DNA from 3 places in the Lysinibacillus sp. NPDC056959 genome. Region 2 is predicted to be linked to each of the others. Evidence: riboswitches for the same ligand, from Rfam matches in the RefSeq annotation. Region 2 holds a riboswitch; each other region holds the start of a gene.
What was found. Region 2 has a riboswitch for cobalamin ahead of ACFTQ7_RS09415 (ABC transporter substrate-binding protein). Riboswitches for the same ligand answer to the same signal wherever they lie in the genome.

Region 1: linked by a shared signal. The riboswitch ahead of ACFTQ7_RS11185 (hypothetical protein) and the one ahead of ACFTQ7_RS09415 (ABC transporter substrate-binding protein) in region 2 are both predicted to bind cobalamin.
Region 3: linked by a shared signal. The riboswitch ahead of ACFTQ7_RS17200 (ribonucleoside-diphosphate reductase subunit alpha) and the one ahead of ACFTQ7_RS09415 (ABC transporter substrate-binding protein) in region 2 are both predicted to bind cobalamin.

Annotation. Positions count from the first base shown of each region.
Region 1 is NZ_JBHURE010000007.1:148,047-151,332, reverse strand. Features, by position in the region: gene ACFTQ7_RS11190 (ABC transporter substrate-binding protein) at 523-1,485, opposite strand; gene ACFTQ7_RS11185 (hypothetical protein) at 1,490-2,029, opposite strand; cobalamin riboswitch at 2,227-2,416, opposite strand; gene ACFTQ7_RS11180 (hypothetical protein) at 2,667-3,215, opposite strand.
Region 2 is NZ_JBHURE010000006.1:41,605-44,890, reverse strand. Features, by position in the region: gene ACFTQ7_RS09420 (precorrin-3B methylase) at 183-848, opposite strand; gene ACFTQ7_RS09415 (ABC transporter substrate-binding protein) at 909-1,904, opposite strand; cobalamin riboswitch at 2,074-2,260, opposite strand; gene ACFTQ7_RS09410 (GTP-binding protein) at 2,402-3,286, shown strand, end outside.
Region 3 is NZ_JBHURE010000016.1:82,053-85,338, forward strand. Features, by position in the region: gene ACFTQ7_RS17190 (ECF transporter S component) at 84-578, shown strand; gene ACFTQ7_RS17195 (hypothetical protein) at 575-1,258, shown strand; cobalamin riboswitch at 1,369-1,555, shown strand; gene ACFTQ7_RS17200 (ribonucleoside-diphosphate reductase subunit alpha) at 1,719-3,286, shown strand, end outside.

The sequences.
Region 1 (3,286 bases), on a different contig from region 2:
CTCTATTTTATAGAACAATTCGATATAATACCAATTTTCACACTAGTGGATGTCATACACTTCTTAGACCAACGAGAGATTTATTGGGGGTGTTTCTCTATTGAGGCAGAGCAGTTATCCACTTCATTCTTTCTCTTTCTAACCCATGCGGAACAGTTATCCACTTTACCCGTTCTCTTTTCCACCCAAGCAGAGCAGTTATCCACTTTACCCGTTCTCTTTTCCACCCAAGCGGAGCAGTTATCCACTTTACTCGTTCTCTTTCCCACCTAAGCGGAGCAGTTATCCACTTCACCCGTTCTCTTTCCCACCCAAGCCGAGCAGTTATCCACTTTACCCGTTCTCTTTTCCACCCAAGCCGAGCAGTTATCCACTTTACCCGTTCTCTCTTCCACCCAAGCCGAGCAGTTATCCACTTGATTCTTTCTCTTTCTAACCCAAGCGGAACAGTTATCCTTTTTATCCATAAAAAAAAGCTGCCCTTGATAAAGGACAGCTCAAAACACTATTTTTCAATATCAATTATTTAAATAACTCAGGGTATACTGCTTTTGCGATTAACTCAACAGCTTCGCCAATACGCGGACCTGGACGACTTGAAATATCAGTATCTATATAATAAACCGCTTTATTTTGAATAGCAGTGATTGAATTCCATCCACCACGTGAAAGAATTTCTTCCGTTGTGTTTTTCATGTCTACTGTTGTTAAAATAACAGCTGGGTTTTTCGCAATGACATCTTCCTCAGATACCTTTGCCCAGCTTTCAAGGTCAGCAAAAACGTTGTTAACGTTTGCAGCATTTAAAATCTCTTGTTGGAATGTACCAGAACCAGCTGTATAGATGTCTGGCTTTGGACTAATTTCTAAATAGATATTTTTTGGTTCTTTCACATCTTTAACTTTCGCTTGGACATCTGCAATTTTAGCTTTAATATCTTCATTTAACTTTTCGCCTTTATCTTTGATGCCCATAACCGTTGCGACTTGTTCGATATCCCCATAAACATCATCAAATGATTTAGCTGACTGAATGGCAAACACTTTAATACCCGCATCTTCGAGACCTTTTAAGGCATTTAAATTTTCTTCATCGCCTCCAGTTGTATAGGCAATAACTACGTCTGGCTTTAACGCTAAAATACGCTCGCTATTGAATATTGTAGAAGTAGAAACACGCTCAATTTTTTGCGCTTCTTCTGGATACGTATCATACTCTGTTGCACCTACGATTTTATCGCCAACGCCTAGCGCAAATAAAATCTCTGTATTACTCGGTTGTAATGAAACAATAGTTTTAGGTACTGCATTAAACTCAACTTCTACACCACGGTCATCCTTAACTTTATAGCTAGTAGTTTTCTCAACTTGTTGATCTTCTTTAGAAACAGCATCTTTATTTGTATCCTCTTTCGTGCCACAGCCAACTAATACAAGTGCCAACATCAACACAGAAAGCCATTGTAGCTTAAACATTTTCTTCATTTCATTAACTCTCCTTTTTCTTTTTCATCGGGTATGACTTACTAATAAACGGTATTTCAGCAATACCAGCATGCTGATTCATATAGACAGCCATTACAAAAAATACATTGGTTAGCAATCCTAAATAATCAAAGAGAATAGCTGGTACTTCGCGTTCTTCAGATACTTTGTGCAAAACACGGTATGATTTTTTCGCTTCACTACGACATAAATGTAATGCAGAAGCTGCATCTGTTCCTTGAGGTAATACAAAGTTTTGTATTTCCTCTTTAACATGACTAACATAGAAATCATAGCGATCACTAAGCCGAGTCAAATCATCTTCGGTTACAGCTAATTTACCTCGAACCGAGCCATTTACATGGTAAGCCATTGGCAAAATGGCTAGTAAATCATCTGCTACTACCTCTACCGTTTCTTTTTTAACCGCCGCCAATGCTACACCAATATGTGTTGTTAGGCTATCCGTTCGAATTTCAAAATCTACTGTAGATGCCTTTTCACGCATAAATGGATAACAAGAATAACGTGCATCTTTTTTCAAATATAAATCCCCGCTTTCCTTCATGAAAAATTCTTCCCTTAATAACACCTCGGCTTACACCAGGTGAATTATAAGCGCATAAAAAAAACGTTGTTCCCACTCCTAAGGAAACAACGAAAAATAGCATAAATAGTGTCGCATAAATACGACATAGCCTATGTATTTGCCGCATATTCTCCTAGATTCCGAAGAGTTATCTATACGTTCAAACAAAGGTCGGTCTCCTGGCTTGTACAGCTCACTACGTTCATAAAAAACCTTCCCATCGGATAATTCGACAGTGGTATATCTTTACGACTTCTGTACTTACAGTTGCGGAAACAGCTCCGGTTTTTCACCGAATTCCCGATTATGCTATAGTTTAGCACCTTTATTCTGCAAGAATTATTCACTTGTTATGCAGTTTATCATAGATTGATAGGAAAAAATAGCTGTGGAATTTTAGAATAAACAACGATGGATAAAAATCATGCAGGTATTACCGTATGCACGCGGATATATTCACTGCCCCATTGGGTATTCATCCTGCTCGTGCAAATATTTATTATGCCTCATAAATTAAAGCATTTAATTTTTTCATACGTTATAAAAACTATTTCTCATAATGAAAGAATTTGCAACAAATAGTCATTAACTTTTATCGGATGGCATTTTTATATTTCTTTTTGGATTTAACATCTTTCTCTTCCTCAATTAAACGCTGTGCAATTTTTAGTAGTTTGGGGTCATTTGTTGCATCGAATAGCTTTTTAAAGGATACAATAATATCATAGCGTATTAATGTCGGGTGCTTTTCGTCTAAGCATGTTTGATATCTTTTAGCCAAATATGATACGACTAAATCTCTTTGTACCTGCCCCGCTAAGCCTATTTTCCAAATTGCCTGTAAAGTATGCCTCACAGTGACTGTTTCTTCATCATACGTTACTGCCCAAATCTTTAAGAAGTCCTCTAATACTCTTTCTTCAGGATCGCTTTTTGCTGCCAGTGCGCATAAAAATTGTGCAGCACTTGCACGTATATGTCCATTTTTGTATGTAAGAGTTTGAACTAGTTGTTCCCAAACTGAATAGGTCCAATCAACTGGTTCCTGCATAATTTTCATTAATTCTTCGTATGATTTGTATTGAATATCACGGTCACGCTCTGTTAAATTACTAAAAAGTTGCAAAATCTCTTTTTCCATGATTCATCCCTACCTTTATTGTTTCAGAACGTAAAAAATAGTGTACTTGTAAGTGTTATCTCATTTACCAT
Region 2 (3,286 bases):
ATTTCTTGCGCTTTTATGATTTAAAATAATTTATTTCGTAAGTCCTTGCCTCTTTTTAAGGTAAATTGATATGCCAATGAAATCCACTTCTTGCTTCTTATCCTCACATATAGCGGCTTATCAGACGCACCTAGTAAAGCACCCAATCAGTACGTAAGTCGAACCCACATTATGATAATGAGTCAGTTTAAATCTTTCCAATAATCAGCAGAATTTGTTCTGCGATAAAATTTATAAAAGGGTTCATTCGGACGAGCATGTTTCTGATAGAGCTCAATGATTTGCTTTAAAAAGCCTTCAATAAGCTCTACCCCTACCTTTTTCGCAAAGAGTGTCCCGGCTTTTGCATTCGCTCCCATCGGCACTGCTCCTAAATAGACATCAAAGCTATCCTTTTGATAAACAAGCCCAATATCATCATACACCGCATTATAACAAGCAGAGGCACAGCCATTGACGTTTACACGTAATCTTGTAGGGACAGTGATTCCTTTTAATGAATGATATAGCTTTTCTGTAATTGGTGCTGCCTCCATTTTGTCACCATCACAAAAATCACACGCTTTCATCGCTACAATCGGACCTTGCTTTGCCACATAAAGGCCAGCGTCTTCTAGCTCCTCAATCGTCTTTTCAATTTCTACTGTTGGGATAGATAATAATATGCTGTAAGAGGCAGAGTATTTTATGGCACCCTTTTCCCCTACAACCTTTGCTATTGTTTGGAATTGTGCAGGGGTATAATGTTTATTAATAATGCCTGGGCTTACGGCAAGGCGAGTAAAATCCCCATTATTGTTTAAGTTTTCGAAGGTTTTGTCCGGTATATTCGAACGGAATGCATTCATAAATACTTCTCCTTATGAAAAAGGAGCTAGCCAATTGCTAGCCCCCCATTTATTGGATACTTAAAAACTCTCAGGATAGAAGCCTTTCGCCAAAATTTGAATGGCTTCTGCAGCACGTACCCCTTCAGATGCAGCAGAAAGTGGTAGAATCACAAAGCGTTCGTTTTTGACTGCTTCCATTTCCTTCAAGGCTGGATCATTTTTTAAGAAGTTTATTTTTGCTTCCGCTGTTGTTTCTCCGTAATCTATGACAACTACGACCGCTGGATTACGTTCTACTGTTTCTTCTTTGGACACCGTAGTCCAACCCGATTCCACATCACCAAAAATATTTTTACCGCCGGCCATCGTAACAAGTTCATTCATAATGTTTTGTCCTGCAGTGAAGATCTCTTTATCACCACTATCAAACACTAAAACAGGCAGTTCTTCTCCATTTTGCGGTAGTTTTGCACGGACATCCTCTACATCCTTTGTCATTTTTTCAATTAGTGCTTCTCCACGATCTTCAACACGGAAAATTTTTGCGATATTTCGAATATCTGTGAAAATATCGTCTAAAGTTGGTTTCGTCATGATTGAGGCTGTATGTAAATAAGTGTGAATGCCTAATGTTTCAAGCTCTTTTTGTGTTCCAACACCTTTCTCTCCAAAGGCGCTTTTCCAACCACCTAATAAAAAATCTGCTTCTGCATCAATAACCTGCTCCTTTGTAGGATACTGTTTTGCTAACACAGGCACTTTATCATAGGCCGCTTGTAGGGGCTCATAAATTTTGTCATCTAAGTACGCCGTCCCTACCATTGAATCTTCTAGCTCTAAAGCTAACATAATTTCTGTCACGTGCTGATTTAAGCTAATCGCTTTTTTTGGGGCTTCCTTATATACTTGAGTTGTTCCATTATTTTCAATCGTTATGTCTGACTTTTCAGCTTGTGAAGGCTCTACCTTCTCACTTTGTGTAGCAGATTCTAGTTTGTCCTTTTCACTACATGCACCCAATATAGCTACCAATGCGATCGCAAAGACTAGCCATAAGCTATTCCATTTCTTCATATCCTCTTCTCCTTTGATGTTAAATATATAGAAAGAAATCGTTTAGACTCCTATGCTACCAGATAGCGATTCTAGAAAAGGGCATAAAAAAACCCCCTTGTTTCCAAGAGGTTAGCATAGCAAAAGAAAGGTTTTTCAACCTATTCACTATCCCCATCCTCGTGGATTCAGTAATACATACATATTGGCAGGTATCCTGGCTTAGGTTCATCATCTATACGCCTTCCCATAGCGTGGCTACAGTGGCATCTTGTATAGACTCCCCATTTACAGTTGCGGGACAGCATCGGATTTACACCGATTTCCCTTTTAAGCAAATAACAAAGGTCATTTACACCAATACGTCGTTTTTATTTTGTTGTATATATTGATTGACTAGTAGATTCGCAATCATACATATATTAACACTATTGCGACATAAACACTATATGAAATATTTTTTATACCAATTCTGTTACAATGTTGTTAAATGAATGAATAGAAACGAGGATCTTTTTATGCATGTAACAATTGGAGTACTTGCTCACGTGGATGCCGGTAAAACAACATTTTCTGAGCAGTTACTATTTCATACAAACAGTATTCAAGCTCGTGGACGAGTGGATCACCAGGACACATTTCTAGATAATCATGAGTTGGAGCGTCAGCGAGGCATTACGATTTTTGCGGAGCAAGGCCGCATGACGTTTGGGGATGATACATATACGTTGATCGATACACCAGGGCACGTCGATTTCTCTCCAGAGATGGAGCGTGCCATTCGGGTTATGGATTATGCCATTATTATTGTTAGTGCTGTCGAAGGAATACAAGGTCATACTGAAACAGTGTGGCAACTTTTACGCCAATATCATGTTCCAACCTTCTTTTTTATTAACAAAATTGATCGTGAAGGAGCAGATGTTGAAGCTGTAATGGCTGCGCTTCAAAAGGATTGCTCTGCAGATGTTTTATTCGTAGACGAACCGCTCCGTTCCGACTATGTTTCAAACGACATAATGGAGCGGCTTGCTGAACGTGATGAACAACTTCTCGATGCTTTTCTCAATGAAACATTGGATAGCTCTAGCTGCCTTACTCATTTATCTCGGATGATTAAACAGGAAAAGGCCTTTCTATGTTTTACTGGGTCTGCCTTAAAAGATAGTGGAATAAAGGAATTCCTAACACAGCTCCCCCTCCTTACAGAGACACAATTTAATAACAACGCTCCGTTTCAAGGTGAGGTGTTTAAAATTCGTCATGATGGACATCAACGCTTAACTTTTATCAAATCTTTGCAAGGAACGTTACATGTCCGTGATGAACTTTCATTTGGAGACGTGACTGAAAAAGTGACGGAGATTCGACTATACAATGGCAACCGGTATGAAACTACTCAA
Region 3 (3,286 bases), on a different contig from region 2:
AAGGGTCAGCGATAAAGCGCACAGCCGGAACGGAAATCAACCCCACGCTTTGATGAAAAAATTTAACGGAAAGAGGCAATGGAATGGATCGACAAAAATTGATGAAATTGACGCTCACTGCCATGGTAGCGGCAATTTGTGCAGTAGGTGCAGTCATTAAAATTCCAACATTTATTACAACTGCTGCGCTTGACTCTGCACCGGCATTTTTGAGCGTTGTATTTTTATCGCCAGTATTAGCTGGTGTTGCGGGAGTCATTGGGCATTTTATCTCAGCCCTAACTACTGGCTTCCCTTTTGGACCACTACATATAATTATCGCAGTGGAAATGTTTATCGTTGTATGGATCTTTGGGGTTATGCATAAAAAAGGCATGCATTTCTGGAAATGGCCTGTGGCACTTATTTTAAATGGTGTCGTGGCACCTATACCATTTTACTTTATTATTAGTCCGGCGTTTTACTGGACGTCATTGACTAGTCTTCCACTGGCAACACTCATTAATCTAGTGATCGTTGCGGTGGCGATGCCAGTTCTGTCGAAGGTGTTTGTGCGTAAGGAAGGTCGAGTACATTGAGAAATGCAATAAAAATAGGTGAGTTCATTGCGACAACCGATAATGCCGCTGCAATTGGCGAAAAGCTACAAGATGTTGTGTCTGCTCCAGATCAGCTTACAGCATATTTTACTGCACGTGTTACATTTTTAGAGCAGCTTGCTGCAAATGCTTTACCAAAGCATATTTTACTTGCTAATTTTTCAGGGGATGCTGCATGGTCTCGTTATGTTGCAGGCATTCAACAGGTTTTTGAGGAGGCTGGCCTTTTTTGTCCGCAAATAGACGGTAGTTCAGAGACTAATATGCCAACTTTACAATCAGGCTTGTCAATAACGATGCTTGGGGAGCAGCAGAAACGTACAGCAACTAAGCATGAGCAACTAAGTTGGTACACATATGGTTTGCCACTTGTAGGCAATGAAATCCTTGCACAACCTGAAGATGTCGCACAGCTGCAACCTATTTTTCAAGCGTGGAAAGAGGGAATTGTGCAGCAAGTATGGCCAGTTGGATCAAAAGGTTTACAAGCAGAATTTAGCCGACTTTTTGGCGAGCAACAGGTCAATAGTGCATTAGATATTGAGAAAACGGCTGGTCCATGTGCAGTAGTTTTACTAGGAATTAATCCAGAAAAAGAGCAGCTAGTACAAAAATATTTTCCTAGAAATTTTGAAAAACTACGTAAAACTGCATTGTAATCGGGCTTGCTTCGAGAAAAAGTAGCACTTTAAAAAATTCAAGGGGCAAAACGCCTATTGCAACTATAAACACTATATGTTAGATTTGTTTAGGAGTTAAAACACAATATATAGTATTTTGGACGAGCGGTACCAAATATGGTTTAAAAGGGAATTCGGAAAAGAGTCATCTTAGGCCGAAGCTGTCCCCGCAACTGTAAGTGCTGACAAATGATGAATAGGCCACTGTAAAGAACGGGAAGGCCATCATTTGGAGGAAGCATGAGCCAGGAGACCTGCCGATCTGTTCAAGACAGCAACACATTCTTCGGGGATTGAGAAGTGGAGGCGAGAGATTTGTCCACTTCTTAGTGTGCATGTCCTTCATTTCCATTTCCGATTTTACTGCGATCACGTAACCGATAAGTGTTGCGTGATCGCTTTTTGTGTTGCTGGAGAAAGAAAGGGAGAGAATGTATACATGACAATTCAAATCGAACAGCAAATTGCTAAGCTCAAGAAAAGTTATACGGAGGATGAACTCGAAAGTTTTGTAAGATTATCGGATCGATGGCTACGAAAAAACGACAATGCGACATTTGAAGCATGGGCGGATGCGATGATTTTACAAACGCTTAGCCTAATTGATGAGGAGGAGCCATACTGGACATTCGTCGCAGCTCAAATTTATTTAGAAAAACTATATGATCAATTTGCAATGCGCCGTGGCGTTTCAGTGCAAGATGTTTATAAATGTTTCCCGGAACAATTAGCACGCTATACAGAAGCTGGTTTGTATCATGAAAGTTTAACAACAAAATATAGTGAGCAGGATCTTCAAGAACTCGCTTCCTATTTAGAATCAAGTCGAGATGAATTGTTTACGTATATTGGCTTAAAAACATTAATGGACCGCTATGTAGTCCGTGATTACACGAAAACACCAGTAGAGCTACCACAGGAACGATGGATGGTCATTGCGATGACCCTTATGCAGGATGAAACAGAAAATCGTTTAGAAAAAGTACGTGAATCTTACTGGGCAATGAGTAATTTATATATGACTGTGGCAACACCTACATTATCGAATGCAGGTAAAACACATGGCCAGCTATCTAGCTGCTTTATCGATACAGTAGATGATAGTTTACAAAGTATTTATGACACGAATACAGATGTTGCAACATTATCGAAATACGGTGGTGGTATTGGTGTTTATATGGGTAAAATTCGTAGCCGAGGCTCATCAATTAAAGGCTTTAAAGGTGCATCTAGTGGTGTTCTACCATGGATTAAACAGCTTAATAATACGGCGGTTTCAGTCGATCAGCTAGGTCAACGACAAGGAGCTATTGCTGTTTATTTAGATGTTTGGCACAAAGACGTCTTTACGTTTTTAGATTTACGCTTAAACAATGGGGATGAGCGTTTGCGTGCCCATGATATTTTCACAGGGCTATGCTTACCGGATTTATTTATGGAAACGGTTGAAGAGCGCGGGGAATGGCATTTATTTGATCCACATGAAGTACGAGAAGTTATGGGCTTTTCACTAGAGGATTTCTACGATGAGAAAAAAGGTGATGGCACTTTCCGTACTAAATATGCAGAATGTATTGCGAATCCATTATTAAGCCGTGAAGTTGTGCCAGCGATTGATATTATGAAACGTATTATGCGCTCGCAGCTTGAAACAGGCGTGCCGTTTATGTTTTATCGAGATGAAGTAAATCGCATGAATCCGAATAAGCATGAGGGAATGGTTTATAGCTCGAACCTGTGCACAGAAATATTCCAAAATATGTCAGCTACTGAATTCGAGTCTATTACTCTAGAAGATGATGTTATCGTAACACGTCGCAAGCCTGGCGATTTCGTTGTATGTAACTTATCATCTATCAATTTAGGTAGAGCTGTACCGGCTGGTGTTTTAGAAAAATTAATTCCGATTCAAGTACGTATGTTAGATAATGTTATTGCGTTAAATACAATTCCAGTAAAACAAGCAGAGCGTACGAACTTACGCTACCGAGGCATTGGACTTGGAAC